DNA from 2 places in the Thalassospira sp. ABD4_177 genome. Region 2 is predicted to be linked to the other one. Evidence: riboswitches for the same ligand, from Rfam matches in the RefSeq annotation. Region 2 holds a riboswitch; the other holds the start of a gene.

Region 1 (16,366 bases), on a different contig from region 2:
CAGGGCGCATCAGGATTTGGCTCAATCCATGTCGGGACACCCAATCCCGTCTTTTGTGAAACTCAAAAGCAGGTTCAGATAATGGCTGACTTCAATACGCTTGACGGTGTCAATGTCGCTGGCAAGCGCGTTTTGCTGCGCGCTGATCTTAACGTTCCGATGAAAGATGGGGTTGTGGGCGATACGACTCGTATCGACCGTACCGTTCCGGGCCTGATCGAACTGGCCGATGCCGGTGCGAAACTGGTGGTCATCACCCATTTCGGCCGCCCGAAAGGCGCGCGCGTTCTGGAAATGACCCTGAAACCGGTGGCCGAGGCCCTTGCCAAGCAGCTTGGTCGTCCGGTGAAGTTTGCCGATGATTGCATTGGCGATGCAGCAGCCAGCGTTGTGAATAGCCTCGAAGACGGCGAAATCGCCCTTCTGGAAAACCTGCGCTACCACGCCGAAGAAGAAAAGAACGATCCGGCCTTTGTCGCCGAGCTCGCCAAACTGGGTGACGTTTATGTCAATGACGCCTTTTCCTGCGCGCACCGTGCGCACGCCTCGACCGAGGGGCTGGCGCGCGCACTTCCGGCCTATGCGGGCCGTTTGATGCAGGCTGAGCTCGAAGCACTTGGCAATGCGTTGGAAGCACCGAAACATCCGGTGATGGCGATTGTCGGCGGGGCGAAGATTTCCACGAAGCTTGATCTTCTGGGCAATCTGGTTGCCAAGGTCGATCAGCTGGTCATTGGCGGCGGTATGGCCAATACGTTTTTGGCGGCCAAGGGTGTCAATGTTGGTAAATCGCTGTGTGAGCATGATCTGCTTGATACCGCACGCGCCATTTTCAAAAAGGCCGAAGCCGCGAATTGTGAAATCGTCCTGCCGGTCGATGCGCTGGTCGCCAAGGAATTTGCCGCCAATGCGCCGCATGATGTTTCCGATATCGATGACGTTGCTTCTGATGGCATGATCCTCGATGCCGGTCCGGCAACCATTGTTGATCTGAACAAGCGTCTCGAGTCTTGTGAAACGCTGGTCTGGAACGGCCCGCTTGGTGCGTTTGAAATCACGCCGTTTGATACTGCAACCGTCTCGGTCGCTCAGCATGCTGCTGAACTGACCAAGGCAGGAAAACTTCTGTCGGTTGCCGGCGGTGGTGACACGGTCGCAGCCCTGCGTCATGCCGATTCCGATCAGGCATTTTCATATGTCTCGACCGCGGGTGGCGCGTTCCTTGAATGGCTTGAAGGTAAAACCCTTCCGGGGGTGGCAGCGCTTCGCGCGAGCTAAGCCATCGCCTTGATGGTAAAATGACAAACCCCGCCAAACTGGCGGGGTTTTCTTTTGGCTGTTCCGGGAAAGCCCAGGGATCTAGAGCGCAACGTGCTCTAATCCCTTTTGACGTCGGGCAGGCTGTTTTGCGCGGTGCTTCGCATGATGGCATCGCGATCCTTGAGGAAGGCGGCATAGCCATTTTCGGTCATCGCACCAGCCAGTTCGATATAGACGGTGAACAGGCGCGATAATGTATCGGCCTCGTCGGTATCAAGGACGGACAGCAATTCGCTTGATCGCGCCTGACCGGTTTCAAAATGCTCCCACGCATGTTCAAGCAGGATTTTGCCAAGATAATCCAGGTCATCATATTTGCCCTGACCGATGGCATTGCGGATCTCGCCCAGGGTGATGTCGGCGGCAATCAGCATTTCTGAGGGGATGGTAACCAGGCGGTCCGGGCCTTTGATGTCTTCGGGCAGGTCGCGCAGAATGTGAATGATATAGCAAAAGATCGCCATATCACGCGCATGATAAAGCGGCGGATTGGTCAGCGGCGAGGTATAGCCGATTTCCGGATCATGTCTTGCAGAAAGCAGATAAACAAAGATCGATGCCGGAGCAGCGGTCGCCCCTTCGCAATAGGCGATGAAATCGTCCCATTCATCCATCGGTTCTTCCGCGATGTCGCGATGAAGCGCATCGGCCAGTTCAATCCATGGATCGGCGGGAAGGTCGCTGCGGCCAAGGGTCAGGCGGAGCGCGTCATAAACCGGACCGGTCAACAGCCCGCCTTCGGGCATCGGGTTGTCCATATCAGCCTTGGCGGCCATGACCTGGGCCTGCCACTGATGCACGGTTTCAAGGACGTCTTCACGTTCGGCATCGCGCTGGGCGTCGGGAAGTTCAAGGAAACCGTCATCGACGATATCGTCAATCACGCGCATCGAGGCATAGGCAGCCAGAAAGAATCGCTGACGTTCCGGGCCAAGGCGCATGGCCGCACGATAAAGATTGGCGTTTTTCGCCGCGGCCAGATCGTTACAGGCATCAAATGGTGCGCCAAGCACAGCGTGTTCTGGTGGAAGCGAATGGCTCATGCGCGTCTGAATGTCCCCTTGGGTTTCCTTTCAAACAGTCATACAGGACTGCCCGGCCCGCGCAAGATCAGAATTCGATCCGATAGCTTGCCGTCAGCCCCAGCATCGCATCAATGCCATCAAGTAAACCGTCCTGTGTATTGCGGGGCGTCAAATCGCGCGAAACCGACCCGTGCAATCCAATCCAGATATCTTCAAGCGGCATATAGGATAGCGATCCAGCAAGTCCGGCATCATGGGCATCACCCGCCCCGGTTAGATTGAGACCCGGACGGACGCGGCGTTGGGCACCAAACCGATCGGTCTGGTAAATGCCGATCCTGCCCGGGGTTGCGGCATCAAGATCAAGGAACGGCCCCACGGTAAAACCAAGATCGGGGGACGGCGAATAGCCAAGCCCGATCTGGGCATTCATGCCGTGATCAGCACGCGGCGCGCCGCCGAATTCAAGCCAGTATTGTGAAGGGTTTTGCGGATCGCTTGGCGCGGGTGCCAGCGCAATGCCATAGCGGGAAGACGGGGTGAGCCCCTGATCAAAGCCGGGCGGGAGTGTTGATGAAATGCCGTCGGGACCAAAGGCCGAACCACCCGGAACCAGCTGCATCCCGGTTTTTGACGGCGGCACATTTTCAAGCGTTTGTGCCCATACAGAAGGGTTCTGAGCCAGACTTGCCAAAAGCAAGGCCGTCAGAAACGTCAGGGTCCGGTGTCTTTTTACCCAATTTAACCACTGCAGCTTTGTCATGTCGACTGTTCCCACAGGTGATTGAGCAACCACAAAAATCGAGGCAACAGCCAGACGGCGTCTCGTCCCGGACGCTTGAATGGTGTGATTTTGTCGGTCCCAACCAACAACCGCCCAACCCGTGCCGCGTTCTTGGCGCGCGGCAAAACATCATCGGATTTATGACGGACGGGATTTTATGGCGTGAAGATATCCTTACGTGTGACCGGGCTTTGGCCGGTCAGGATGTGCTCTTGCTCAGAAAGTCCCGAATTGCGTCGATTTGCGCTTTATCATTTAAGTGGGGTGCGTGCCCGCAGTTCGCCACTGCAAAAACCGGCATTTCCGGTTTTTTCTGCTTCATCTTATCAACAATCGGTTTGGGAATCAGGTCGGATTTCTCGCCACTGATTAACATGACCGGGCAGGGTAGGGCGTCGAATTCGGCCCAAGCATCAAACTTATCAATATGTTCGGCAAAGACCCGCATCACTTCCGGGTCGTAATGCATCATGAAATTACCGTTCGGTAGACGGCGGACCGATCGCGATGCCAAAAAGGACCAGGTCGCGTCGTCGACCACCCCGAAAGAGGCATAAACAAGCCGGACAAGCTGTTCGACCTCATCAATGGTTTCAAATTCCGGTGACGCCCCGACATAGGATTTGATACGGGCAACGGCATCGGGATCAAGTTCCGGTCCAATGTCATTGAGAACCAGCCGTTCGATCCGCCCGGCGACCTCGGTCGTGGCGTGAAGGCCAATCAACCCGCCCATCGATGTGCCAATCCAGTCGCAGGTATCAATGTTGAAATGATCAAGCAGTTCAAACATCTGTGCGACATAAAAAGGCACGGTGTATTCCGTATCCGGATCGCTGGCCCAGCCAGAGAAACCACGCCCGATCATCGATGGGCACAGCACATAATATTGATCGGTGAAATGCGGCGCGACATGGTCGAAATCATCGGCCAGGCGGGCAAGCCCGTGCATCATCAAAAGCGGCCGGTTGGCCGGATCGCCCCATGCCCTGACATGGACCTCATACCCGCAGCATTTGACGAAATGTTCGCGAAAGTCGACCATGCGGTGCTCCTTGTCAGGGATGTCTGGTTCTGACTTTGATCGTTATGCGGATTTTTTGCACGCGATCATGAACAGTCGGTTGAACGGAAACAGGGTGCGTCCGTCATCGCGGGACGGATAAACCTGATTAAGGCGTTCCTTGTATTTCTTGGTAAAGGTCTCGCGCGCTTCGTCATCGGGCAGGGCGGCCATGACCGGCCGCAAGATGGTCGAACTGGTCCAGTTATAGACCGCATCCGGACCGGTCAGGACATGGCAATACTGGGTTTGCCACAGATCGATGTCGTCACAGGCCGGTGCGAGCACATCAAAATAATCGCCCGGGCGCATGATGCGTGCGGCATGCATGGCGGTTGCCACTTCCTTGCGCCAGTCCATGCCGGCTTCGCCGATCAATTGATGGCTGGGTGCCAGGAAATTGTTGGGCACCTGAATGGCAATGATGCCGCCGGGGCGGATATGCTCAAGAAGGAGGGGAAACAGTTTCGAATGATCGGGCACCCAGTGAAGGGCTGCATTCGAAAACAAAAGATCAACCGGTTCATCTGGCTGCCAGTCGGCAATGTCGGCCTTTTGCCAGGTGATGTTTTCATCACGCTTGCGCGCGGTTTCAAGCATCTCGTCTGAAGAATCAACCCCGATGATGTCGGGTCCGTCCGTTGTGCCCGCCCCATAGGCATCAGCAAGAACGGCGGTCACCGATCCCGGACCGCAGCCAAGATCGACAATGTGACGGGGTGAAAACCCGTTTGCCGGTTTGGGCAAACGTGAAATCAGATCGATGGCCGGTCGCAGGCGCTCATTGCCAAATAAACCGTAACGGGCAGGGTCCCAATGTGTATTGCTCATGGGAAACTCTTATCGCGTTTCGGGAGTCGTTTGAAGCATTGAGGTGACGAAACCCCAAAGACTTGCGCCCCGAACCAGAGAACGGGGCGCAGCAAACCGGACCCGAGGTCCTGTCACATTCCGTCAGCGATCAGTGATCAGCTGCTTCGAGCTGGTCATAATGGCCTTTGATCAGGTGGAACATGAACAGCACGGCGCCAATGAACATCGTAAGGCCGACGAAGTAGGAATAGCCGTCGTGCGAACCTGACGCATAAAACAGGCCAAACAGACCGACCACGATGGTCAGAACACCAAAGATCAACCGATCCATACCCATGCTGGAACTCCTCTAAGCCGGATGTGAGTTATAATAAGCAAAATGTAGCGAAAACTGTGCAGCGATCAAGCCGCAAACATCGTTTTATGCCCGACCCATTTCACGAATTCTTTGCGGTACATCATGAAATTCGGCCGCAATTTGAAAATAAACCGGCCTTTTGAATGGCACAATCAGGTCAGGCAGGGTCGCCAGATCATTCCAGCGCCAGCTATCAAACTCCGGATGCGGAACATCAATATTGATGTGCTTGTCTTTGCCGGTGAAGCGCATGGCAAACCATTTTTGCTTCTGGCCGCGATACTTGCCCTTGAACGCCTTGCCAATCAGATGCTCTGGCAAGTCATAGGTCAGCCAGCTTGGTGTTTCGGCAACGATTTCGGCCTTGTTGGTGCCGATTTCTTCTTCGAGTTCGCGCATGGCGGCCTCAACCGGGGTTTCACCATCATCAATGCCACCCTGTGGCAATTGCCAGGCGCCTTCAAACCCGAACCGGTTGCCCATCCACACCAGGCCGTCAGCGTTAAACAGGGCAATGCCGACACACGGACGATAGGGAAGATCGTCAGCCGTGACTTTATCGGGGGTAACGGTTTCCGTCTTTTTGGGTTTATCGGACTTTTTTGCCATGATTTCTCCTGACGGACGGGCCGGGTGGTCCGGCATCTGTCACTCGTTCTCGATTGTGTTGGCGGGTTCTGCGTTTTCTTCTTGGGCTGCCTGCTCGGCCATGACTTCACGTTCTCGTTCTTCGGCTTCAAGGCGGGCGGCTTCGGCCTCGTCAGCGGATTGCGCGGTGACTTGTTGGCCGGTAATTGCACTGACCGGGACAAGAACCACACCCTGCCGGCGCAGGCGGAAGGCCCAGTTGCGCAGGCGCTGGATCGTGACCGGATAGGATTGGGCAATCCCGACAGCAACGCCGGTACGCTTGGCCATTTCGACCAGTTCGGCCAGACGGCTGTCGATCTGGCGGCGGCTTGGCGTCTCGTCAATGATCACATTGCCGATTGCATTCGGGGTGTCGGCATTTGCCGCCAATTGTGCGCCGTAACTGGCGACACCGCTGCCCGATCCTTCGACATACATCAGACCCGTGCGCGAGATGAATTCGATCACCGGGCGAATGGCACTATCAAGGCTGCCAAATTTCGATCCCTGACGGCTGACCAGTCCAGCATATCCCGGGAAACGCGCCAGAAGCCATTCCAGTCGGACAAGGTTTTCACCCTCTGACAGGGATGTCAAAAGTGCACGCGGGCCGGGGTCGGAAAGCGGGAAGTCGGCCGGTTCCATCGGAAGTTCAAGGAAGACTTCATGGCCCATGGCGCGTGCTTCGCGGGCAACCGTTTGCAGATCCCGGGCATAGGGCGAGATCGCCAGTGAAATGTTAAGCGGCAGATCATTGATCGCCGTTTCGGTACGCTGTTCGTTCAGGCCGACACCGGTCAGCATCACAGCGACAACTGGTGTGTCTTCGGGCAGTTCAAACGGGCGCTTATAGGCATCAAATGGTGTTGTGCCATCATCGCCAATACGCGGGATCCGGCCAAAGCTGCCTTCTTCATCAAGTCCCGGCAGCGGTGCCGGACGCAGCGGATCGGGTTCGATCGGTTCGTCAAGCGATCCTTCTTCCTCGATCAGGGCGGCGAGCTCTTCGGGCGTCGGGGCGTCGTTACCATTGGTGCCGTCCGCACCCGGCGTGCCGATGAGATCAGAGACACCATCAAGGTCGCCTGCAATGTCTTCGGCAGACTGGCCGTCGCCATTTTCGCCGTTGGCGGCTTCCTGTGCGGCGCGGTCGCGATCCTGAACGTCCTGAACGCCGCGTGCGATTTCTTCTTGCAGTTCACGCTCTGTGCCCGGAACCGTCATCGTTGATTCAGGTCCGCCGGTATGGAAAAGCCGCCAGCCGGTTTCAGGATCCAGGATAGGGATCATCGCCACGGCGGTTGCGCCAAATGGTGACAGGAAAAGCGTAATGATCAGCATTTTTGACAGCCAGCTGCGCCGTGATTTCGGGCGCTTTGGCAGTCGTTTGAACTGGACTTCTATCGGCAGTTCGTCAAAGGGCAGGTCATCAAGATTGACGTCATCTTCATCTTCGTCGGCGTCAGTCATCCCCTCGCCAAGGTCTTCGGCCAGATCATCGGCCATTTCCCCGTCGATGTCGCCGTTCTTCTTTTTTCGGAACGGCAAGGAATTTAGGATTTTCCTGAACACGAACAGTCAGTCTCTCACGATGCCGGGCCCACCCTTATCCATTCGGACGTGGGCCAAACAGGGAAATACCCCGGATCATGTCAAGCGCACGTGATAGCTGATAGTCATCAATCGCCAGCTGCTCGGCCTCGTCACGGCGGGAATTTGCATCCTGTTCCGCATCGGTGATGCCTTCGTCCTCGTTGCGAAGCGCCCCGCTAAGGGATGCTTCCGAGCGACGGGTATCGGCCTCGATGCTTTCGACACGTGCCTGCGGAACGATGATGTCCGGCACGATGCCCACTTCCTGAATTGATTTGCCTGACGGCGTGTAATAGCGCGCCGTGGTCAGGCGAAGGGCGACGTTGCCCGGCATTGGCAGGATGGTTTGAACCGATCCCTTGCCAAAGCTGCGCGTGCCCATGATGACCGCACGGCGGTGATCCTGAAGGGCGCCTGCGACAATTTCGGATGCCGAGGCAGAGCCGTCATTGATCAGAACCACGATTGGCAGACCTTCGCTAAGGTCACCATTACGCGCGTTGTAGCGTTCGGTATTCTGGGTGTCTCGCGGGCGGGTCGAGACGATCTCGCCCTTATCAAGGAAGGCGTCGGATACCGAAATCGCCTGATCAAGAAGGCCGCCCGGATTGTTGCGCAAGTCAATCACCAAGCCCTTGATTTCCGGGCCGATTTCTTCGCGCATGTCGCCAATGGCGCGCTGCAGGCCGCTAAAGGTCTGTTCGTTGAATTTGGTGATGCGGATATAGCCAACATCATCCTTGGGTTCGGCGCGCACCGACTGGATCTTGATCACGGCCCGGGTCAGGGTAACGTCAAACGGGGTTTGTTCGCCCTTGCGAATGATGGTCAGGACAATGTCGGTATTGACCTTGCCGCGCATCATCTCGACCGCATCATTAAGCGTCATGCCACGAATGGCGGTGCCGTCGATGTGGGTGATGAAATCGCCCGGCTGAAGGCCGGCCTTTTCGGCGGGCGTGTCATAGATCGGTGCGATGACTTTGACAAAGCCGTCTTCCATCGTGACTTCGATGCCAAGGCCGCCAAATTCACCGCGGGTATCGACCTGCATTTCCTCGAAATTATCCATATTGAGATAGGAGGAATGCGGATCAAGCGATGTCAGCATGCCGTTGATGGCGGCTTCGATCAGTTGTTTGTCATCGACGTCTTCGACATATTTGCCTTTGACCTGTTCGAACACGTCGCCGAACAGATTAAGCAGGCGATAGGTCTCCGCCGAGGAGGTTGAAGATTGCGCCAAAACTGGCGACGCAAGGCCGAAAGTCATGCCGGTCGCGAGTGCGAGTACTGCCAATCGTGAGGTTTTCATCCACTTACCTTGCCGTTTTTCGAGGCCAGCCATGGAAGCGGATTGATTGCTTCCCCGTCCTGGCGCATCTCCAGATATAGTTTTGGCGAAGTTTCACCCATAATACCAACAGGTTCGCCCGCCAACAGATATTGTCCTACCACACTGTCGAGCCGATCAAAACCGGCGATAAGGCTATGGTATCCTTCGCCGTGTTCGATAATCAAGAGGCGGCCGTACCCGCGGAAGGGACCGGCAAAGACAACTTTGCCGTCAAAAGGTGAGACGACCTGCGCATTTGCGCGGGTGCTGATCTCAATTCCCTTGGATCGGTTGACGGTCAAACCATCCGGACCACGCGATTTTTCACCAAAAAGTGTAACCACTTTACCACTGGCAGGCATCCTGAGGTTGCCTTGCGCCAGGGTAATTGAACTGCCAACGGCAAATTCTTCTTCGTCATTGCCATCGCTGCCGCTGCTCGGAGCATTGCTTGCTGGCTCAGTCTTGCTCTCGGGCGGCGGAGGTGGCGTGCTTTTCGCAATCGTTGTTGCGCCCAGCATATCGGTATCCGGTTCGGTACTTGCAGTCGCGCGCATTTCAGGACGTGCGCGCGGCATCGGCAGGCCTTCGGCACGGTTTTGCAGATTGCGCAAAAGCTCGCCCAGTGATTTGGCCTCATCGGCGAGCAGGCTGACCGCCTTGGCGGCTTCTTCGGCTTCGGCCTCTGTCTGGGCGCGCAGGCGGCGCTTTTCATCCAGCAGGGCAGCAAGGGATGTACGTTCCTGCTGCAATTCATCGGTCGCACTGGCGACATCACTTCGCCGTTCCCGGATGTCTTCACGCAGTGTTGCGATTTCCGTCAGTTCCTTGCGCAGATCACGTGCATGTTGCTCGACCCCGGGCAAGGCGGCCTTGAGCAACACGGCAGAGCGCAGGGTATCCTGCGGTGATGTCGGCAGGGCAATCACGGCTTCAGGCGGGGTGGTCGACAGGCGCTGCAGAGCCATCAGGATGCGGGCATATTGCCCGGCCTTGTCCTCAAGGCTGGTGGCGGCAGTTTTTTCGCGCGCTTCAAGCGTTTCGAGCTGATCTTCGAGATCGGTCAGCGTGGTTTCAAGGCGCTGGGTACGCCTGGCAACTGAAATCGCTTCGGACTGAAGGGCTTGTTCCTCGGTCCAGAGTTCACGCGATTTGCGCGACAGGAATTCTTCCTGTTTTTGCTGTTCGGAAAGCTGGCTTTCGAGTTGATCAAGCTGCTGATCAACCTTTTGCAGCGATTGGGCAAAAGAAGGCGCTGCCCCGTTCGCCATGCACAGCACAAGTGCAGTCATAGCGAACGGGGCGATCTTCGAGACTGATTTAGCTCGCAAGAAGCGCGTCATTCTGTTTCAGGCCCTTCAGCAAGGGTTTGCCGGTCATCTCGGCCGGTTGTGGCACGCCCAGCAATTGCAGCAAGGTCGGTGCGACATCGGCCAAACGGCCATCTTCCAATGTTACCCCTTCCGGAGCGTTAACAAGGATGGTCGGAACGAGATTAAGCGTATGTGCCGTATGCGGTTCGCCGGTTTCGGGATCGACCATCACTTCGCAATTGCCATGATCGGCGGTGACAAAGGCAACGCCGCCGACCGATTTGATCGCGTCAATCACCTTGCCAAGGCAGGTATCAACCGCCTCGGCCGCCTTCATGGCGGCTTCAAGAATGCCGCTATGGCCGACCATGTCCGGGTTGGCGAAGTTCAAAATGATGGTGTCGTATTTTTCCGCCTTGATGGCCGCGACCAGTTTTTCGGTCACTTCGGGGGCGGACATTTCCGGCTGCAGGTCATAAGTCGCGACTTTGGGGGATGCGACCAGAATGCGGTCCTCGCCCTCAAATACCTGTTCTTCGCCGCCGTTAAAGAAGAACGACACGTGCGGGTATTTTTCGGTTTCGGCGATGCGAAGCTGCTTCATGCCGGCCTTGGAAACCACTTCGCCAAAGATGTTTGGCAGGGTCTGCGGCGGATAGATCGCATCCATGTATTTTGCATGTTCGGACGAATATTCGACCATCCCGGCCTGCACGGCGAAGTTTACCGGCGTGCCGCGATCAAAGCCGTCAAAGTCCGGCGCACAGAGGGCGGCGAGAATTTCACGCGCCCGGTCGGCGCGGAAATTGGTCATCAAAAGACCGTCGCCATCCTGCATGCCGGCATAATCGCCAATCACGGTCGGCAGAACGAATTCGTCGGTGGTGTCAGAGCCATAGGCATTGGCAATTGCGGCCTCGGCACTTTCAGCCGTGCGGCCGTCGGCATAGTTCGTGCCCTGAACCATGGTGAAATAGGCCTGGCTGACACGTTCCCAGCGATTGTCGCGGTCCATCGCATAATAGCGGCCCGTAACCGTCGCGATTTCAATATTGGCATCGCCTATCAGGGTGCGGAATTTCTCAAGAAACTTGGCGGTACTTTTCGGCGGTGTGTCACGGCCATCAAGATAGGCGTGGATTTTCACCGGCACGCCCGCACCGGCGATGATTTTGGCAAGGGCTGCCATATGCGCCTGATGGGAATGCACCCCGCCTTCGGACAGAAGACCGGCAATGTGGCAAACGCCCTTGGAATCGGACAGCTTGGCGATGATCTTTTTGACGGTCTCGGTTTCGGCGATGGTGCCGGTTATGACCGCCTCGTCAATTTTGGGCAGTTCCTGCATGACGACGCGGCCAGCACCGAGGTTCATGTGACCGACTTCCGAGTTGCCCATCTGACCTTCGGGCAGACCGACATCCAGACCGCAGGCCTTGAGGAACCCGGTCGGATTGTTGGCGTAAAGGTCATCCCAGACAGGCGTGTTGGCAAGCGCAACAGCGTTGTTCTTGCTTTCTTCGCGATAACCCCAGCCGTCCAGAATGCACAGCACCACAGGGCGCGGGCGCTTTACGGAATTCTTGTCAGTCACGTTCATAACCCCCCAGATAAAGGAAAAGGCTGAATGTCCCGTAAATATGGTGACTTAGGGGATATTTCGCCATCAATCCCGTCACGCGGGCAGGGTGGGTCTACCTTCGCGCACAACAGGTACATGAATTACACGGGCAATTTAGCACGATTACCGGTGCTTAACAGCATCCACCGCAGAAAATTTTGCAGATGCAAACCAGTTCTTTTGACAGTGTCTAAAGACGCAGATAGTGTTCAATCTGACGGTGAACCTCTGAGGTGGCAGAAATGCCATTTCGCACCGTGACGGGAGAGTTCGGATATCACGCGATTTGCATGATGTGCGGCGCCGAAGGAGCAATGCCTCATAAACACTCTCAGGCAGATGGACCGTCACGGATAGAGGCTCTGGAGAGAGAAATCAAAAAGCGTCAGGGAGAAGGCGCGAGATGGTTTCCACCGAAGGATGAACGCCAGTTATCCGGTCTTGATCGGACGATGGCGGATAATCTCAGGTCAAGGGACAGAGGGGGCAAAAACACCGGTTCGTAAACAGCGCGAAAACAAGCGCTTTATTGAGCCGTGAAGGAGGCCCTTGATGACAAATCCCGCAACCGATCCCTCTTCGGGATCGCAAGACAATTCCCAACATGACGTCAACCTGTCGGTTGTCGACCTTTACACCATTGGCATCGGCCCATCGAGTTCGCATACGGTTGGCCCGATGCGCGCGGGATATCGTTTCTGCCTTGAGCTGGAAGCACGCAATCTTTTGCAAAATACCGGCAGTGTCGTGGTGGATTTGTATGGCTCGCTTGCCCTGACCGGCAAGGGGCACGCTACCGATACCGCCGTCATCATGGGGCTGAATGGCAAACGCCCGCGCAACATTGATCCCGATGATATCGTGCCAACCGTCACGGCGATTGATGAAACCAGCCTGTTGCAGCTTTACGGGCAGTATCCGGTGGCCTTTAACCGCGATACCAATCTGGTGTTTCATTTCACCGAAACCCTGCCGCAGCATCCCAACGGCATGCGCATTACCGCCTTTGACCGCGATGGTGTAAAAATCCACACTCAGGAATATTTCTCGGTCGGGGGTGGCTTTATCGTATCGAGCGACGACCACGGTGCGGAATATTCCGGCGATAACATCACCCTGCCATTTCCGTTCTCCTCGGCCGATGAGCTGATGGAAATCTGCAAGCGAGAAGGTCGCTCGATTGCGGAAATCATGATGGAGAATGAGCAAAGCTGGCGCAGCCCGGAAGAAACCATCGCCTTTGTCGATCGTGTCCATGATGCGATGATGAGCTGCATTGATCGCGGCGTTCGCACCGATGGCATTCTGCCAGGCGGACTGAACGTCAAGCGCCGGGCATCAAACCTTTATAAGGAACTGACCGAAAAGCCCGAAGCGGGCCTGCGTGATCCACTCACCGTGATTGACTGGGTCAATCTTTATGCGCTTGCGGTCAATGAAGAAAACGCTGCTGGCGGGCGGGTTGTCACCGCGCCGACCAATGGTGCTGCGGGCGTTATTCCGGCGGTTCTGCGCTATTACGAAAAGTTTGGTGCCAACGCCAATCAGCACAATATCCGTGAGTTCCTTCTGACCGCGGCGGCCATCGGGTCGATCTATAAAAAGCGTGCCTCGATCTCGGCCGCTGAAGTTGGTTGTCAGGGGGAGGTCGGGGTGGCCTGTTCGATGGCGGCTGGCGCACTATGTGCGGTTCTAGGTGGCACGCCCGAACAGGTTGAAAACGCCGCCGAGATCGGCATGGAGCATAACCTTGGCCTGACATGCGATCCGATTGGCGGGCTTGTGCAGGTGCCGTGCATCGAGCGCAACACCATGGGCGCGGTCAAGGCGATCAATGCCGCACGTCTGGCATTGCGCGGTGACGGACAGCATACCGTGTCGCTCGACAAGGTGATCGAAACCATGCGTCAGACGGGACTCGACATGCAAAGCAAGTACAAGGAAACCAGTCAGGGCGGCCTTGCGGTCAATGTCAACGTGGTTGAGTGCTAAACCCAATTCTTAAGAATAGGGCAGAAAACCGGGCTTTTTCGCATGTGTCATGGAAATGACCCGGTTTGCTGCGATTGTTTCTTGCGACTTGTGGTTGGTGTTTTGCTATGATTTGCCGATTAAAAATAGGGGCAAAGACCCCAATATCGGTTGGACATAGACATGAGCAAAAAACTGTTCCGCATTTATATCGCGGTCAGTCTGGATGGCTTCATTGCGCGCGCCAATGGTGCGGTGGACTGGTTGGGCGAATACGACCCGGCCGAATTCGGCTTTGATGACTTTCTGGACTCCGTTGGCACGCTGATCATCGGGCGAAACACCTTTGATCAGGTGATGGAATTTGGCGACTGGCCCTATGAGGCCCGTCGCACAATCGTACTGACATCGCGCGATCTGCCCCGGGACCGGCCCGCCAATACAGAGGCCTATGGTGGCAGCATCATCGAACTGGTCGATCAACTGCGCGACCGCCGGACCGGCGATGGCGACATCTGGGTCGTTGGCGGCGGCAGTGTGGTGACACAGTTCCTGTTTGGTGGCTTTGCCGATCAGCTTGATATCTTCACGATCCCGGAAGTGCTGGGCTCGGGCATTTCATTGTTCGGTCAGGATGCCGGGGGACTCAAGCCCCGCCTGCTGGCATCCGAGCGATACAATTCCGGCGTCGTGCGCAGCCAGTACGGTTTGGCATAGGGTGTTTCGTTTGACTAGGCACGGAGCTTGGGCGTTTTCAGAGAGTAGCTAGGTCTAATAGTGCTTCTTCGAAGACGCCTTTACTCTTGCATGTGATCCCATCGGCTCCAGCACCCTGCTCTTGCGTGGAAAAGGATACTTGAGAGCTATTCATTTCCTGATGGTAAGCGGTGACCCCGGTTATCTTCACTTGAATGTTCAACACATAGCTAGCATTAGCCCGCATGAGAGTCTGAGACGAATTCAGTGGGGCAATATAAATGTTTGCTCGTCCTTCAAGGCTAGTTTGCCTTACTCGATCTACTATGTGATTTGTGCCTTCGACGCCAAGCCAATGACTGGAGCTACCCGCAACAGGATAGGTAAACGTTTGGGTTCCGCGAGCAGGGTGCTTGGACGTAATCGTTGTAGTGCCGCATTCGACATATTTTGTCGGGTCATTGGCTGAAAACGAGACGTTGATAATCCTACTCTCTTTAGAGATGTTATTGATTACGAAGAAACTTTGGGAGAGTTCTTTTACATATTCATCCCACACAGCTTCGAAGTCTGCTTCTATCGTGATCTCGTTTGTGCCTAACGAACTGGAAAGGTCCGGTGGGGAATAGTTTACCTGACTTCCAGCACACCCCGAAATCACCAGAACTGTCGACAAAGCTAACCAAAGGCGTACCGAAATCCGGCGGAACATTGCAACCCCCAAGTGTTATTTCTTCTGAGAAGAATATTACTTTGAGATCGCATTGAAAGTTCTCTTAAGGGTAGCTGCTTAAATCTCTTCAAGTGCCTCAAGCGATTCCGGCAGGATCTGACCGCCATCGACGACGATTTGCTGGCCGGTGATATAGGCCGCTTCATCGGATGCAAAGAACAGAGCGGCATTGGCGATATCCTCGACACTGCCCAGACGTTTGAGCGGGATCGAGTTCGCCATGGAATCAAGATATTCCTGACCAAGATCTGCCAACCCTTCTGTCATGATATTGCCAGGCATGACGGCATTGATCGTTGTGTTATAGCGTGACAATTCCATGGCCGCCGTCTTGATAAAGCCAAGCTGGCCGGCCTTTGATGCGCCGTAATGCGACCAGCCCGGATAGCCCGTGACCGGCCCGGTGATCGAGGATGTTATCACCACGCGGCCCTTGCCGGTTTTTTCGAAATAGGGGATGCAGGCCTTGACGCACAGGAAGCTGCTTTTGAGGTTGGTCGACATCACCTGATCCCAATCATCGGCGGTCATATCAACCATCTTGATTTGCGGGAAAATGCCGGCATTGGCGCACAGGATATCAATCCTGCCAAAGGTCTTTGCGGTGTATTCGGCAAGCGCGCTTACCTGATCGAAATCCGACACATCACACAGGAACTTGTCAGCGGTGCACCCGGCGGCCTTGATTTCATCGACGGTGGCTGCCGCGTCCTTTTCGGTGCGGGCGGCAATCATGACCTTTGCCCCCTTGCTGGCAAATACCATGGCAATGCCCTTGCCAATGCCCTTTGAGCCACCGGTGACGATGACGCTTTTGCCGGAAATCGAAGTCAGCATGGTCGATCCTTTCGTGAAGTCATTAGGCAATGCGCCTGCGCCAGATGCGTATTGTGCTGCGGATTGCCGGTTCTCTGATTGTGCGCTGCGTTATGTTTCCTTGATGATTGGGCGAAATATTCCATGATGCAACAAAAAATGTTGCAAGTTACACATTTTGTGCCGCATTATTCACAAAATGGCACGGAAGCAGCCCTGAAACGGCGTGATAACCCGTTTTGCGCGGTCACGATAAAGCGACAGGAGGCATCGGTTGGGCGGCATTTACGATGA
Region 2 (16,366 bases):
TCTTGCCTTGATCGGCACGGCCATCTGGCTGCTTGGCGTTTTGTCGATCCAGATCGGCATGGGTGGCGCGGTCGCGGTTGGGCTTGGGCTGATTGCGGGTGGTATTTTCATCTGGGTACGCAAGCGCACATCAAACCTGCGCCCGCGCTTTGCCTTTACCGCGCTTGCTGTCGCGGGCTTTATGGTCGCCCTGTTTGCGCCAGGCTTTTCCAAGCCGCCATCATCACCCAGCGCGTCATCAGGCAACAGTACCCTCGCCTGGCAGGCTTTTGCGCCGGACACCATCGATACGCTTGTGGCTGATGGCAAGACCGTCGTGATTGACGTTACCGCAGAATGGTGTGTCACCTGTCAGGTCAACAAGAAACTGGTGCTCGAAAAACCTGATGTCAGCGCCGCACTTTCGCAGGACCGTGTCGTTCTGATGCAGGCCGACTGGACCCGCCCGGATCAACAGATTGCCGATTATCTGGCGTCCTATGGCCGCTTTGGTATTCCGTTTAATGCCGTGTTTGGCCCAGCGGCCCCCGAGGGCATCCTGCTTTCCGAATTGCTCAGCGTGGATGAGGTTCTTGGCGCGCTTGAAGATGCAAAGGTATCAGCAAGCCTTGCCAGCTCGGCAGAGTAATCACATTTGGTTGGCGATGCCTATTTTAACCATCCCTGTCTGCAGGCAAGGCCTTCACGGGAACAAGTCCGAACATACTGACGTTAAACGTCAAGCAGATGACAGTTCTTAAAAACTCTGCGTGAATGCATTGAATGCCAAGCAGATTTAGTGTTTGATTCGGGCATGCGATCCAGCGCGCAGTCAACGGGATTGCGCCAAATAACGGAGATACCAATGACCATTTCGATCGGTTCTGAACTCCCGGAAGTTACCCTTTTCCGCGCAACCAGCGACGGCCCCGAAGCCGTCAATTCCAAGGAATTCTTCGCAGGACGCAAAGTTGTCCTGTTTGCGGTACCGGGTGCCTTTACGCCGACTTGCTCGGCAAAACATCTGCCGGGTTTTGTCGCCAAAGCCGATGAGATCAAAGCCAAAGGTGTCGACGAGATTGCCTGCCTGGCATCCAATGATGCCTTCGTGCTTCAGGCATGGGCAGATGCCGAAAACGCAGATAACGTCACCATGCTTTCGGATGGCGACCTTGCGTTTGTTGATGCGACCGGCCTTGAGCTTGATCTGACCGGGCGTGGTCTTGGCAAACGTGCCAACCGCTTTGCCATGATCGTCGAAGACGGCAAAGTCACCGATCTTGCGGTCGAAGAACCCGGCGCATTTGACGTTTCAAGCGCCGAAGCAGTCATGGCCAAACTCTAAGGCCAGCCTGCTTTTCAACATAAGCCAGAAGCGCTTAAAGCTCCGCATCAACTGCGGAGCTTTTTGCATTCCAGATACAGTGTCCGGCCACGTGATTAGCGCGGCAACAGGACCGGTATCGGATCTTCCTTGCTGTCAAAATCGCATTCAAAGGTCGGGTTGGCGTGTTTGGCAATGTAATGCACAACACCTTCCCGGAAGCTGCCCTTGATCGGCGACCAGCTCATATAAACGCCACCGCGGGTATCATATTCGCGAATGTCGGGATCACGCGCCAGCTCGGCAAAGCTGTGGCCAAGATCCTCTGTTGCACCTGCAACAAGCCAGGACGGCTTCAAACCGCCATGCCACAGCAGATAAACACCACCCGTGCCATTCAGACCAAGCTCTGAAACGTCGTCGAGCATAAACAGTCGATAGTAATCCCCACGCGGGCTCTTTCGCCATTTGATATCTTGCGCCTTAGGCTGGCGAATAGCACCAAGAGACCAAAATCCCATACTAACCTCCAAGCACGTCAAAACACGTGCAACCGAATGTTACACGCATCCCAACTTAGCTTCTTATTCTTATAGGTAAGACTTTACCTTAACATATGTAAACGTTTGATTGACAAAAGACGCTGCACAAACGCCTGCCATTTCTCAAACGAAGAAGAGATAGCTAACGCTACTACCTTAAATCACAAGGTAAAACCAAGTATTTTTCGAGTTATTCGAACAACTTATCGATATCGTCCTGGCTGATACCCTCGCCATCAAGCTGCGGGCCGTTCAAAAGATCCGCATCTTCGGGCCGTGCTTCTTCCTCAACTTCGGGTATTGGCAGTTCGCTAAAGGCCTCTTCACCCCAGATCGAGATCATGTTGTGGACACGCTCCTCAACGAACTCAAGCGTGCTGACAACCTTGTTGATGCGCTGTCCGGTAATGTCCTGGAAGTTACAGGCTTCGAAAATCTTGGTGACGATAAAGGCAATCTGTTCGACGTGATCGGCGACAAAGTCACTTGGTGCCGAGTTTTTAAGCGTCATTGTCAGATCATCGATCTGCTCGGCAGATTCCAGAATGGTGTGGGTCGCCATCTCGGTATCCTTGACGATGGCATCAAGTTCCGAGGCAGCACTGACAAGACGGTCATCCTGCGCCTTGGGATGGCGCAACGAGGCAATCTGAACCTTGGCCTTGTGGATGTGCTCGTTCATTTCCTCGATCTGGGTGCGAATCAGTTCCAGATCATCGTGATCCGGCTCGGCAGCCCCCGGACGATTGGAATGCGTCGGGTTGCTTGTCACCGGGTCCGGCAAGGCATCCATAGGGGCATCATTTGATGCTTCTGGCGCTTCGAATGCACTTTCAGCGGTCGCTGGTGCAGCACCTGATGCCATTGCCTGACGCAATTGCGAAACTTCGCCACGCAGGGCGCGGATTTCATCAAGCACCGCCTGGGACATTCCGGCGTTATCGGTCTCACTCGTCGCTGCGGGCAGGGAAACTGGCATCGGTTCGCCTGCACCCATTCCACTTTCCAGCGTCGGGTCGAAAAAGGAATCCGACCAATCTTCAACCACACCGCCGGTTCGTTCTTTAAGACGACGTTCGGCAGTGAATACTTTTTGCACGCGACGAGACATGACTGATTTCAAACCTCCGGAACGGACAGCAGTCCGACCTCTAAATCCCCAAACGCGTCTTTGATGACGTCGTTCATTACAATTCCGACAAGTATAAGGGTGCAGATTGCGACAAGTCCAATGGGTTTCAAGTCCAAGTCCTTGAAAAAGAACACCCCGGCCAGAGACCGGGGTGTTTCAAACAGCAAGGTTGCTTGGGTTATCAAGCTGTTTCAGGCTTCCAGCGCAAAACCGGCTTCCGTGCGGCTGCCGTTTCATCAAGGCGTCTGCGCGGTGTCAGATACGGTGCATTCTTGAAGAATTCCGCATCACCCGACTCGGCCTTGGCAACAAGAGCCAGAATCGCATCGCAGAATTGGTCGATCGATTCCTTGGTTTCCGTCTCGGTCGGCTCGATCAGCAACGCACCATGCACGACCAGCGGGAAATACATCGTCATCGGGTGGAACCCTTCGTCGATGATCGCCTTGGCCAGATCCAGTGTCGAAACACCGGTATCCTTCAGGAAGCTGTCATCAAACAGCGCCTCATGCATGCAATAGCCCGGGAAGGCAACGCTGAGCTTGTCTTTCAGACGGGCCAGCAGATAGTTCGCATTGAGAACCGCATCACCCGATGCCTGACGCAGGCCGTCTGCACCGTGGCTTTTCATATAGGTCAGCGCACGAATGAACATGCCCATCTGACCATGGAAGCCTTTCAGACGACCAAATGGCTGCATGCCATCGTCTTCGTCTGCGGTTTCGACCAGATGGAAACCGTCGCCCTTTTTGACGACATAGGGGATCGGGGCAAACGCGGCCAGTGCATCGGAAAAGACGACCGGTCCGGAACCCGGGCCACCACCGCCATGCGGGGTCGAGAAGGTCTTGTGCAGGTTGATATGCATCGCATCAATGCCAAGATCTGCCGGGCGTACGCGACCGACAATGGCGTTGAAGTTCGCACCATCGCAATAGAAATACCCGCCCGCTTCATGCACCAGATCGGCAATCTTGCGCACATCACGTTCAAACAGACCGCACGTGTTCGGGTTGGTCAGCATGATCCCCGCCACATCATCGCCAAGCTTGGCTTCGAATGCAGCCAGATCAACACGGCCATCCTCGGTTGCCGGGATCGAATCAACCGTAAAACCACAGGCGGCTGCCGTGGCCGGGTTGGTCCCGTGCGCAGATTCCGGCACCAGAACGCGACGACGGTTTTCACCGCGCGCATCAAGGGCCGCACGAATGGCCATCATGCCGCAAAGCTCACCCTGTGCGCCCGCTGCCGGGGACATGGAAACAGCCGGCATGCCGGTCAGAACCAGAAGCCAGTGCGCGCAACTGTTGATCAGTTCAAGCGCGCCTTGAACGGTGCTTTCGGGCTGCATCGGATGCAGATCGGCAAGACCGGGCAGACGTGCGACCTTTTCATTCAGGCGCGGGTTATGCTTCATAGTACACGAACCCAGCGGGAAGAACCCGGCATCAATGCCATAGTTCTTCTGCGACAAGCGCGTGAAATGACGCACGACCTGCGGTTCGGACAGGCCCGGAAGGCCAACGTCGCTGTCACGATCAAGACCGCCAAGACGGGTTTTCGTGCCTGCCGGTTCGGGCAGGTCAACACCGGTGCGGCCGGGCTGGCCCTGTTCAAAGATCAGCTGCTCTTCAATGACAAGGCCGCGGTTGCCGGTATGGGTTGTGAAATTCATGCCAGCGCCTCCTTCAATGCGTCCGCAAGGGCCGCGATATCCGCATCTGTGTTGGTTTCAGTCACTGCCACCAACAGGTAGTTATCCAGATCCGTTCGGTTCGGATACAGGCGCGACAGTGGCACACCCGCCAGAACACCCTTGGCAACCAGTGCCTCGACGACTTCTGACGCCGGTTTGGTCAGCTTGACCGTGAACTCGTTAAAGAAGCTGTCATTGACCACCGACGCGCCATTGACTGCGTCAATCGCATCGGCTGTCTTGCAGGCATTTTCATGGTTCAGGGTTGCCAGACGACGATAACCGTCTTCGCCCAGCAGGCTCATGTGCACCGTAAAGGCCAACGAACACAGACCGGAGTTGGTACAGATGTTCGACGTCGCCTTTTCACGACGGATATGCTGTTCACGGGTCGAAAGTGTCAGAACAAAGCCACGCTTGCCGTCCTGATCAACCGTCTCGCCACACAGACGACCGGGCATCTGACGCACCAGTTTCTGGGTGGTGGCAAACAGACCGACATACGGTCCACCATAGTTCAGCGCATTACCGATCGACTGGCCTTCACCGCAAACGATATCGGCACCAAAGCTGCCCGGTGATTTGACCGCACCAAAGGCAACCGCCTCGGTAAAGACCACGACCAGAAGCGCCCCCTTGGCATGGCAAAGATCGGCCAGTTTGGTGTGATCCTGAATGCGACCAAACACATCCGGGTACTGCACAACCACACAAGCCGTCTGATCATCGATCAGATCATCAAGCTCGTCGGCCGTCGCCTGATGTTCGGGATGCCCATCACGCCCGGCGACTTCGGTGTCGCTATACTGGCAATAGGTTTCCGTCACTTCGCGGTAATGCGGATGCAGACCACCTGACAGAACCGCTTTTTTGCGACGGGTAGCCCGGCATGCCATCAGCACCGCCTCGGCACAGGATGTCGCACCATCCCACATCGAGGCATTGGCAACATCCATCTCGGTGATCGAGGCAACCTGGGTCTGGAATTCAAACAGATACTGCAATGTACCTTGCGCGATTTCCGGCTGATAGGGCGTGTAGGCGGTCAGGAACTCACCGCGCTGGATCACGTAATCGACCGTGGCCGGAACATGGTGGCGATAGGCACCTGCCCCCAAGAAACTGGGCACGCTGGACGCCCCCATGTTTTTCCCGGCAAGGGCCAGCATATCGCGTTCGACCTGCATTTCGCCGAGGTGGGATGGCAAATCAACAGGCTTATCGAGCAACGCGCCGTCAGGCACATCACTATAAAGTTCATCAACTGATGCTGCCCCGATGGTTTCAAGCATCGCAGCGCGATCAGCGCGTGTCAGTGGGAGGTAACGCATGCTTAAAGACCTTCGACGAAGTCTTTGTAGGCTGCTTCATCCATCAGCTCATCAAGCTGGGATTCATCAGCAAGGGACATTTTAAAGAACCAGCCTTCTGATTCCGGGGCTTCGTTGACCAACGCCGGGTTGGCATCAAGCTCTTCATTGATTTCAACGATCTCGCCGTCAAGCGGAGCATAGACGTCGCTGGCCGCCTTGACCGATTCAACCACGGCTGCATCACCATCCTTGGTCAGCTTTTTGCCAACTTCCGGCAGCTCGACATAAACAATGTCACCCAGCGACTGCTGCGCGTAATCGGTGATGCCAACGGTTGCCACACCATCTGCGAACTCGATCCACTCATGTTCTTGCGAAAATTTCTTTGTCATTTCCCTTTGTCCCTCTTGATCAATTCAATGCCAATGCGGCGTCGCCGCGCTCTCAATAATTTCGGATACTCAACCGCGGAAATAGCGATGCGGTGCAAACGGAAGCTCAACCACCTCGGCCGGGCGGGCCTTGCCGCGCACCATCAGGTCGATCTTGGTTCCCGGTTCGGAAAACTCGATCGCAACATAGCCCATCGCGATCGGACCATCGACGGTCGGGCCAAACCCGCCTGACGTGATCTCGCCAATCTCTTCGCCGTCTGCATTCAAAATCTGGGTATGTTCGCGGGCCGGCGCCTTGCCTTCGGGCTTGATGCCAACACGCTTGCGGTCTGCCCCATTTTCCAGCTGCTCCAGGATTACGTCAGATCCCTTGAACCCGCCTTCGGCCCGGCGACGTTTGTTGATGATCCAGTTCAGATCGCCTTCCACCGGGGTCGTGGTGGTGTCAATGTCATTGCCATACAGGCACAGACCGGCTTCCAGACGCAGAGAATCACGCGCACCAAGGCCAATCGCCTCGACCTCGTCCTCGGCCAGCAATTTACGCGCAAGCGTTTCGGCATCCGCATTGGGCACCGAAATCTCATAACCGTCTTCACCGGTATAACCCGACCGGGTCACAAAGCACGGGATGCCTGCGATCTCGATCTCGGCAAAGCTCATGAATTTCAGATCAGCAACCACTGGCGCAAACCGTGCCAGCACCTTGGCCGCATCCGGGCCCTGCAGCGCCATCAGCGCGCGATCATCGATTTCTTCAAGGGATACACCATCACCAAGATTGGCCCGCATGTGAACAACATCGTCACCCTTGCACGCCGCATTGATCACCAGAAACAGGCTACCGCCCGCATTGGTAATCATCAGATCGTCAAGGATCGTGCCATCGTCCTGGGTAAAGGCGGAATAACGCGTGCGACCGGGTTTAAGGATGGCGATATCACCGGGCACAAGCTTTTCAAGCTCTGCCACGCGGTTTTCGCCGGTCAGGCGTACCTGCCCCATATGCGAGACATCAAACAGGCCAGCCTTTGCACGGGTATGAAGATGTTCGCCCTTCACACCAAGCGGGTATTGAACCGGCATGGCATAGCCCGCAAACGGCACCATTTTGGCGCCGAGTTCAACATGCAGGTCATAAAGGGCTGTTTTTAGCGGTTCGGTCTGTTGATCCACTCTTCCTTCTCCGGGACAATCGTTGCGAAACATAGCCGACCACTGGCCAACCACATTCCCCCTCTGTCTCGGAGCCTGAAAGAATCACAGCCAATGGCTAAACCGGTCTGCTTACATCTTCGGCGAGGTGCGTTCTGATCAAGCTGATCACAGCACCTGCTTTCCAGAGTCCCATCTCCGCGCGGTCCTGTTGCCTGAGAGTTTCCGGGGTGGTTGCTCCTTCGGCGTCCGCATATCCAAAAGGACTGCGGCCTCTCCCACGGGGATCAATTGGGTGTGTTTCTGTTATACGGGGTTCCGCGCAAACCGACCAGCCCCTATTTTCCCAAAGGGGGCTGTCGACCGGCCCGAAATACCAAAACTTCCCAATAAATCAATCAGTTCCGAAGCGGCGATTATATTCCAGCTGCTCCGCACTCAGCTGGAAACCGAGATAGATTTCATAATCCGGACCCGTCCAGACATCATCAAGCGGCACTGAAAGTGTCACCTGCTCATCGCGGATCCGCGCCATGTTCAGATTGTCGGCAAAGGCCATATTGATGTTGAACACCGACTTCTGGATGAAGTTGCCATTCGGGTCGCGAAGCGCAACGAAATACTCGAACTGCACAGTGCGATTTTGCGCCGCCGGTCCAAGCTCGGCGGTGATGATCGGGCTGATGATGACATCAAGTTCCTGGTCATCCAGATCATAGCCGCAGTCACCGATATAACCGGTAAATTCCGCCTCGACGATCACATCGGTCAGATCGCGGCCACCGCCACTGAACTCGACCAGCTTCGCCGTATCCTTTGGCAGATAGGCGGCCGGGCAAACTGGTACGGGCTGTTCTTCGAACGGGTTTCCGCCGCCGCACGCACTTAGCAATCCGCCAAGCGAGACCATACCAAATGCAAAAACGCGCCGAAGTCCGTTACCGATTGTCATCCAAGCCTCTATCAAACCAAATGTTTTCAGGCCTGTGTCTTATCCGAACGGCCCGCTCGCAGTCTATTCCCTCACGGGTGTCGGCACAACCCGCTTCAACGGGTCGCGGGAATAGAAAAGCTCAAATTTCCGGCCACAACACACGGCCCTTTTGCCGCAGAGTCATTGCACCACATGATCAGGCGGGTTATGTAACGACAATGTTTGAAAAATGCGTCGGGAACGCCCGCACGCGATTGGGAAAGCCGGACCTGTATCATGTCTGACAAAGCCAGCCTTCAGATCGTTCTCGCCAACCCGCGCGGTTTTTGCGCCGGGGTTGATCGCGCCATCGAGATCGTCGAAAAGGCGCTCGAAAAATATGGTGCGCCGGTCTATGTCCGCCACGAAATCGTCCACAACAAATTCGTGGTCAATCGCCTGCGCGACATGGGTGCGGTTTTTGTCGATGAACTTGATGCCGTTCCGGACGGGGTTCCGGTGATCTTTTCGGCCCACGGCGTACCGAAATCCGTGCCCGAGGCCGCCGAAACCCGCAAGCTTGAATATCTTGATGCGACCTGCCCGCTGGTCTCGAAAGTCCATCGTGGTGCCGAGCGTCATCATGCGGATGGCAAGCATATCCTTCTGATTGGTCATGCCGGTCATCCGGAAGTCATCGGCACCATGGGCCAGTTGCCGCCGGGCAGCATGACGCTTGTCGAAACCGAACAGGACGCCGAAACCATCGAAATTTCGGATCCGGACAATCTGGCCTTCGTGACCCAGACGACCCTGTCGCTTGATGACACGGCCAAGATCATCGAAATTCTGCAACGGCGTTTCCCGTCGATCTCGGTCCCGAAAAAAGAAGATATCTGCTACGCCACGACCAACCGTCAGCACGCGGTCAAACTGATTGCCGAAAAGGCCGATGCCATTCTGGTTCTGGGCGCGCCGAATTCCTCGAACTCCAACCGGCTGGTCGAAGTCGCCAAGCGCGAAGGCTGCATGCGATCGGTTCTGGTTGAACGCGCCAAGGATATCGACTGGTCGGAACTTGAAGGCATCAAAAGCCTTGGCATCACGGCCGGCGCATCCGCCCCGGAAGTTCTGGTCGAAGAAGTTATCGATGCCTGCCGGGAACGCTATGACGTGACGGTCGAAACCATCACGCTCACCGACGAGAACGTCACTTTCAAACTACCGCGCCAGCTTGCCAGCTAACTGCTTACTTTTAGATCAGGACGACAATAAAGCCCATGGCCGTCTATACCGATGTTTCAGACGAGGATATCGCCCGTTTCGTTGCCGAATACGATATCGGTGAAGTGGTTTCTTTCAAGGGCATAGCCGAAGGTGTCGAAAACACCAACTTCCTGCTTCAGACCAGCATCGCGCCCTTTATCCTGACGCTCTATGAAAAGCGGGTAAATCCGGATGATCTGCCGTTTTACCTTGGACTGATGGATCACCTGTCAGCCAAGGGGCTGAACTGCCCGACCCCGATCCATGGCACGGATGGCGTGGCCTTACGCACACTTTGTGATCGCCCGGCCGCCATTACATCTTTCCTGCGCGGCATGTCACCGCGCCGCATCCAGCCCCACCATTGTGCCGGTGTTGGTGCAGCCCTGGCACAGCTTCACACCGCCGGTCTCGATTTCGAGATGCACCTGCCTAATGCACTCAGTGTGTCGGGATGGCGCTCACTGTTTGAAAGCTGTCAGGAACACGCCAATGACGAAGTTCCGGGTCTTGGCGACATGATCCGCGAAGAGCTCGACTATCTCGAAGCCAACTGGCCGCATGAACTGCCCAAGGGCGTCATTCATGCCGATCTGTTTCCCGACAACGTTTTCTTCTTCCCGGGCAAGGAAGAAGTATCCGGCCTGATCGACTTCTATTTCGCGTGCAATGACCTGTTTGGCTATGACATCGCAATTTGCATGAATGCCTGGTGCTTTGAACCCGATAACAGCTTTAACGTCACCAAGGCCAAGAACCTGCTGTCGCATTACAGCAAGGTACGCCCGATCTCGGATGCCGAAAAGGCGGCCCTGCCGATTCTTGCCCGTGGTGCGAGCCTGCGCTTCCTGCTGACCCGCCTTTATGACTGGGTAAACACCCCCAAGGATGCGCTGGTCACGCCGAAAAATCCGCACGAATACATCAACAAATTGCGTTTCCACCAGCGCGTGGACAACGCAGCGGCCTATGGCCTCGATTAAGGCCACCGGCCAGGGACACAACGACATGACTTCAGGCAACGGCGGCGATAACCGCGTCGAGATTTATACGGACGGCGCATGCAGCGGCAATCCCGGCCCCGGCGGCTGGGGGGCAATCCTTCGGTTCAAGGGTGTTGAAAAGGAAATGTCGGGCGGTGATCCCGAAACCACCAACAACCGCATGGAAATGATGGCCGCGATCAGCGCGCTCGAAGCCCTTAAGCGCCCGTGTGTCATCGATATCTATACCGACAGCAGCTATGTCCGCGACGGCATCACCAAATGGATTTTCGGCTGGCAGAAACGCGGCTGGAAAACCGCTGACAAGAAGCCGGTCAAGAACGTGGAACTGTGGCAGCGCCTGCTAAAAGCCTTGGAACCTCATCAGGTTGAGTGGCACTGGGTCAAAGGCCATGCAGGTCATCCCGAAAACGAAAGATGCGATGAACTCGCACGCGAAGCCGTTCCACGGTAACGAAATTTTCGCAGATGGCAGGTAAAACTGCTTGAACCTAAAGGACTTCACACCAAAATAGACAAGCTTGCTGATCTATATCGGTTAATTATCGAATTAGCGAAATCGAACTTGAGCTTCCATCAAGGTGCGGTTTGACTTGAGAAAATATCAGGGGAGTTGGCACCCATACAAGCGTCGAGTACAGTATATTCGACTAGCCCAAAGTAGGTGCCAGGGAGAGAACGCTTGTCGCGCGGATCGTACGGGTTTTTACAACGAAAGTCTTTGAGCAGTCGGCTGCTGTTTATTGCATTGCCGCTGGTTTCACTGTTCTCATTGGCGCTTTTCGTTGTCTTTGGCTATGTCAGCTACAAAGTGCTGCGCGATGATCTGAACGGCAAAGTCGAACAGACTGCCGACATCAACGCCCGCGTTCTGGCAACCCCATTCTGGTATCTTGACGTCGACAACATCGAATCCGCGCTCAACGCCATGGCGCGCGATAGCGACATCGTTGCCGTGCAGGCGCTTGGCGCCGATGGCACCGAATTCGCCCATACCGGCGTTTCGCAATCCGAACTGGCCGATACGCTGCGCCTGTCGCGCCGTGTCTATTTCGAACGTAACAATGTCCGCCACGACGTGGGTGAACTGGTCATCTACTTTACCGATGATCGCGTGCAGGATTTGCTGTTCCGCCGCATCGCCATCGACATGATCCTGTTCGGCCTGTTGATTTCGGTCGTGGCCGCCAGCCTTCTGATTGCCAACAAACGTTCGATCAAGGAACCGCTTAACCGTCTGCTGCATTCCATCCGCATGACCAAGCACGGCCGTCTGCGCCGTCCGGTGGAATGGAACAGCTCGGACGAACTCGGTCTTCTGATCCGCGAATACAATGAAATGGTCGCCCTGCAGGGGCAGGCACAGGAAGAAGCCCAGCGTAAGCAGGCCCTGCTCGAAGCCACCCTGCACAATATCGGTCAGGGCATCTGTCTGTTCGATCAGGACCTGAACCTGATGGTCTGGAACGAACGCTATATCGAGCTGCTTAATCTGCCGCGCGATCTGGTCAAGGAAGGCACCCCGCTTTCCGATATCCTGCGCTATAACGGCGAACGCGGCGAATATGGCGATGTCAGCATCCAGGCCCTGATTTCCGACCGTGTTGCGATTGCGCGCCGTCGTGAACCCTATCGCATGGAACGTACCCGCCCGAATGGCCGTGTCATTCAGGTTGATCACAACCCGATGCCAGGCGGCGGTTACGTTGCGACCTATACCGACATTACCGAACGTAAACAGACCGAAGCCCGCATGCGCCACCTTGCGGTCCATGATGTTCTGACCAGCCTGCCGAACCGGACCCTGTTCCTCGATCGCCTGCGTCAGGCATTGCTGTCCGCCCGTCGCTTCCAGCGTGGTGTCACGGTTCTGTTTGTTGACCTTGACCGCTTCAAGGACATCAACGACCACTTCGGCCATGATGTCGGTGACTTGATGATTCAGGAAATGGGTCAGCGTCTGTCACGCATCATCCGTGATTCCGATACTGCCGCCCGTCTTGGGGGCGATGAATTCGCGATCATCCAGACCGACGTTCAAAACATCGAAGACACCATCGCCCTGGCCCAGCGCATCATTGACGAGCTGTCCCAGCCGTTCGATTGCCGTGGCATCCGCCTGCATTCGACCGCCAGTGTCGGCATCACGCTGTTCCCCGAAGACGGCGAAAACCCCGAACAGTTGGTCAAAAACGCCGATATGGCGATGTATGCCGCCAAGGCCGAAGGCCGCAACAATTATCGCTTCTTCCTGCCCTCCATGCATGAGCGGGTCAAGGAACGCAAAACCATCGAGGAAGATCTGCGCAACGCGCTCGAACAGGATCAGCTCGAACTTTACTATCAACCGAAAATCGACTGCCGCACCGAACGCGTCGTTGGCGCCGAGGCACTTGTGCGCTGGCACCATCCGGAACGCGGTCTGATCCTGCCGGGCGAATTTATTTCCGTGGCCGAGGAATGCGGTCTGATCAACCGGCTGGGTGCCTGGGTGCTTGAACGTGCCTGTAAACAGACGCAGGCCTGGCGTGAAACATCGCTTGCCGGCATGCGGATTGCCGTCAACCTGTCCCCGGCCCAATTCCAGGATGCCGAACTGGTCGACAGTGTCACAAAGATCGTCAAGGACACCGCCCTGCCCGAAGGCACGCTCGAACTTGAGATCACCGAATCCATCCTGATGAACAACCCGGAAAAAGCCGTCTCGACGCTCAAGGAACTCAAGGAACTGGGCGTTCTGATCGCGATTGATGATTTCGGCACCGGTTATTCTTCGCTGAACTATCTCAAACGCTTCCCGGTGACCTCGATCAAGATCGACCGTTCGTTTGTGAACGACATCCATGTCGATATGGATGACAAGGCAATCGTCGATGCGGTGATTGGCCTTGGCCACAGCCTCAACCTCGAAGTGGTTGCCGAGGGCGTGGAAGAAGTCGAACAGCTTGTCTATCTGCAGGAAAAGGGCTGCGACTTCATTCAGGGCTTCCTGTTTGCCAAGCCGCTGCCAGCCTCAACCTTTGAAAGCTGGGTCAACGAACGTCACGGCATCCTGCAGGAACCGGCAACGGCGAAATCCTGATCCGCGAAACTGATCCCGAAGGCAAAACGGTCGCACCCAATCTTGGCGCGACCGTTTTTTTTTATGACCTGTGTCGGTCGCGTGGTCGTCAATACAGCGTGGCGTCACCCTGATTGTCTTGTGCCCCATTTGGCGACACGACGGATTTGTCCGACGACTTTTTATCAACCAGATCGACAATCTCGGAAATGACCTTGGCCAGCTGATAATCCTTCGGGGTATAGACTGCCGAAATCCCCATCTGGCGCAGCACCAGCATATCGGCTTCGGGAATGATGCCCCCGACAACCACCGGGATATGACCAGCCCCTTGCGCGCGCAATCCATTGACCACTTCGCGAACAAGCGGCACATGCGATCCAGACAGGATCGAAAGCCCGATCACATGCGCGCCGTCTTCGATCGCATTGCGCACAAGTTCTTCGGGCGTCCAACGAATGCCTTCATACAGCACCTCGATCCCGGCTTCGCCCGCCTTGACGGCGATCTGCTCTGCCCCGTTGGAATGGCCATCCAGCCCCGGCTTGCCGACCAGCATCTTCATGCGTTCGCCAAGCTTGTCGGAAACCTGATCAACACGCTCACGCAAATCCTGAAGGTTTTCCTCTTCGCCTGTGACAATCATGGATGTGATCCCGGTCGGTGCCCGGTATTCACCGAACACATCGCGCAGTGTTTCCGACCACTCCCCCGTCGTCACCCCGGCATGGGCACAGGCAATCGAGCTTTCCATAACATTGCGCTCTTCGCTGGCAGCCGATTTCAGATCGGCCAACGCGCTATCAACTGCTTTTTGGTCGCGATCTGATCGCCAGGCTTTCAGTTTTTCGATCTGTTCCTGCTCGGCCATGTCATCGACGGTCAGGATCGATTTTTCACCCGATGTCAGCGGCGATGGTTCGGTCTCGGTAAAGGCATTCACACCAATCACCTTGGTGAGCCCACTTTCAATATCAGCCAGTCGCAGCGCGTTGGACCGCACCAGTTCCTGCTTCATATAGCCACGATCCACGGCGGCAATCGCCCCGCCCATGGCATCAATCTTGGCAAGCTCTTCACGTGCCCCTTCCTTAAGCGCTCCGACCTTGCGTTCAATCGCCGGGTTGCCATCAAACAGGTCTTCATATTCCAGAAGATCGGTTTCATAGGCCATGATCTGTTGCAGGCGCAGCGACCATTGCTGATCCCAAGGACGCGGCAGACCAAGCGCCTCGTTCCAGGCCGGCAACTGTACCGCACGGGCCCGCGCATTTTTTGACAGAACCACGGCCAGCATTTCGATCAAGATGCGATAGACATTATTTTCGGGCTGCTGCTCGGTCAGGCCCAATGAATTGACCTGAACCCCATAGCGGAACCGACGATATTTGGCATCTTCAATGCCGTAACGCGCGCGGGTGATTTCATCCCACAATTCGCAGAACGCCCGCATCTTGCAGATTTCGGTGACAAACCGAATCCCGGCATTCACAAAGAACGAAATCCGCCCGACCACCTTGGCAAAATCTTCTTCGGGCACCTGTCCCGAATCGCGCACCGCATCAAGCACCGCAATCGCCGTTGCCAGCGCATAGGCCAGTTCCTGTTCGGCCGTCGCCCCGGCTTCCTGCAAATGATACGAGCACACATTCATCGGGTTCCATTTAGGAACCTCGCGGTAGGTGAAGGCCGCCACATCGGTAATCAGCTTAAGACTGGGGGCCGGCGGAAAGATATAGGTCCCGCGCGACAGATATTCCTTGATGATGTCGTTCTGGGTTGTGCCCTGCAGGCTTGCCCGTGCCGTGCCCTGCTTTTCGGCCACCGCAATATAAAGCGACAAAAGCCACGCCGCCGGCGCATTGATCGTCATCGATGTGTTCATCTGATCAAGCGGAATGCCATCAAACAGCGTCATCATGTCGCCCAGATGCGAAACCGGCACGCCGACCTTGCCGACCTCACCACGCGCCAGAACATGATCGGAATCATATCCTGTCTGGGTCGGCAAATCGAAGGCCACCGAAAGTCCGGTCTGCCCCTTTGCCAGGTTCTGGCGATACAGCGCGTTTGATGCCTGTGCCGAGCTATGCCCGGCATAGGTGCGGATCAGCCACGGGCGATCGCGTTCCGGCTTTGCTGCATTGCGCTTGTTTTCCATAGACATCGCGACCTCTTGTATTTTTATTACCGATTTTCTTTACGATAATTACGTGAAAACGTTATTAAATTATCCACTAGACAATGTCCAAGTAATTATATAACAATTTGTGCAACGCGATAAAAGCGAAAACAAATATCGCTCCGGTTTTGCCTGCGATTAATCCGCAGAAAACTGGGATTTGCCCGGGGAAATAGAACAAATTCCGTGGCTTGGAGGATTCGTCGACCGCAACGCAGCATAGGTAATTTCATTACCCTGCAAACCGGATCGACCCCGAACAAGGAGTGAAGGCCATGAACACGTCCGCTGAAGTGCTGCCTTTCCGTGGCGGTCAGGAAGAAAAAGATCTTTATGAAATCGGCGAAATCCCGCCGCTCGGTCATGTGCCGAAAAATATGTATGCCTGGGCGATTCGCGAA

What was found. Region 2 has a riboswitch for glycine ahead of gcvT (glycine cleavage system aminomethyltransferase GcvT). Riboswitches for the same ligand answer to the same signal wherever they lie in the genome.
Region 1: it holds a riboswitch for glycine, as region 2 does, so the genes downstream of both, ACXAF0_RS04740 (L-serine ammonia-lyase) here and gcvT (glycine cleavage system aminomethyltransferase GcvT) in region 2, are expected to answer to the same signal.

What each region holds. Positions count from the first base shown of each region.
Region 1 is NZ_JBSWWO010000001.1:1,016,844-1,033,209, forward strand. It holds gene ACXAF0_RS04685 (phosphoglycerate kinase) at 82-1,278, shown strand; gene ACXAF0_RS04690 (squalene/phytoene synthase family protein) at 1,377-2,363, opposite strand; gene ACXAF0_RS04695 (hypothetical protein) at 2,431-3,108, opposite strand; gene ACXAF0_RS04700 (alpha/beta fold hydrolase) at 3,329-4,174, opposite strand; gene ACXAF0_RS04705 (methyltransferase domain-containing protein) at 4,217-5,023, opposite strand; gene ACXAF0_RS04710 (hypothetical protein) at 5,154-5,342, opposite strand; gene ACXAF0_RS04715 (RNA pyrophosphohydrolase) at 5,427-5,972, opposite strand; gene ACXAF0_RS04720 (divergent polysaccharide deacetylase family protein) at 6,012-7,541, opposite strand; gene ACXAF0_RS04725 (S41 family peptidase) at 7,600-8,901, opposite strand; gene ACXAF0_RS04730 (murein hydrolase activator EnvC family protein) at 8,898-10,214, opposite strand; gene gpmI (2,3-bisphosphoglycerate-independent phosphoglycerate mutase) at 10,243-11,835, opposite strand; glycine riboswitch at 12,108-12,213, shown strand; glycine riboswitch at 12,217-12,339, shown strand; gene ACXAF0_RS04740 (L-serine ammonia-lyase) at 12,409-13,848, shown strand; gene ACXAF0_RS04745 (dihydrofolate reductase family protein) at 14,011-14,544, shown strand; gene ACXAF0_RS04750 (hypothetical protein) at 14,582-15,235, opposite strand; gene fabG (3-oxoacyl-ACP reductase FabG) at 15,314-16,093, opposite strand; gene ACXAF0_RS04760 (phosphotransferase enzyme family protein) at 16,347-16,366, shown strand, end outside.
Region 2 is NZ_JBSWWO010000003.1:85,738-102,103, reverse strand. It holds gene ACXAF0_RS16430 (protein-disulfide reductase DsbD family protein) at 1-628, shown strand, start outside; gene ACXAF0_RS16425 (redoxin family protein) at 845-1,324, shown strand; gene ACXAF0_RS16420 (hypothetical protein) at 1,420-1,824, opposite strand; gene ACXAF0_RS16415 (protein phosphatase CheZ) at 2,036-2,956, opposite strand; gene gcvPB (aminomethyl-transferring glycine dehydrogenase subunit GcvPB) at 3,159-4,655, opposite strand; gene gcvPA (aminomethyl-transferring glycine dehydrogenase subunit GcvPA) at 4,652-6,007, opposite strand; gene gcvH (glycine cleavage system protein GcvH) at 6,010-6,381, opposite strand; gene gcvT (glycine cleavage system aminomethyltransferase GcvT) at 6,451-7,560, opposite strand; glycine riboswitch at 7,622-7,729, opposite strand; glycine riboswitch at 7,733-7,830, opposite strand; gene ACXAF0_RS16390 (hypothetical protein) at 7,934-8,491, opposite strand; gene ispH (4-hydroxy-3-methylbut-2-enyl diphosphate reductase) at 8,750-9,697, shown strand; gene ACXAF0_RS16380 (homoserine kinase) at 9,733-10,701, shown strand; gene rnhA (ribonuclease HI) at 10,727-11,176, shown strand; gene ACXAF0_RS16370 (putative bifunctional diguanylate cyclase/phosphodiesterase) at 11,444-13,804, shown strand; gene ACXAF0_RS16365 (methylmalonyl-CoA mutase family protein) at 13,893-15,950, opposite strand; gene ccrA (crotonyl-CoA carboxylase/reductase) at 16,241-16,366, shown strand, end outside.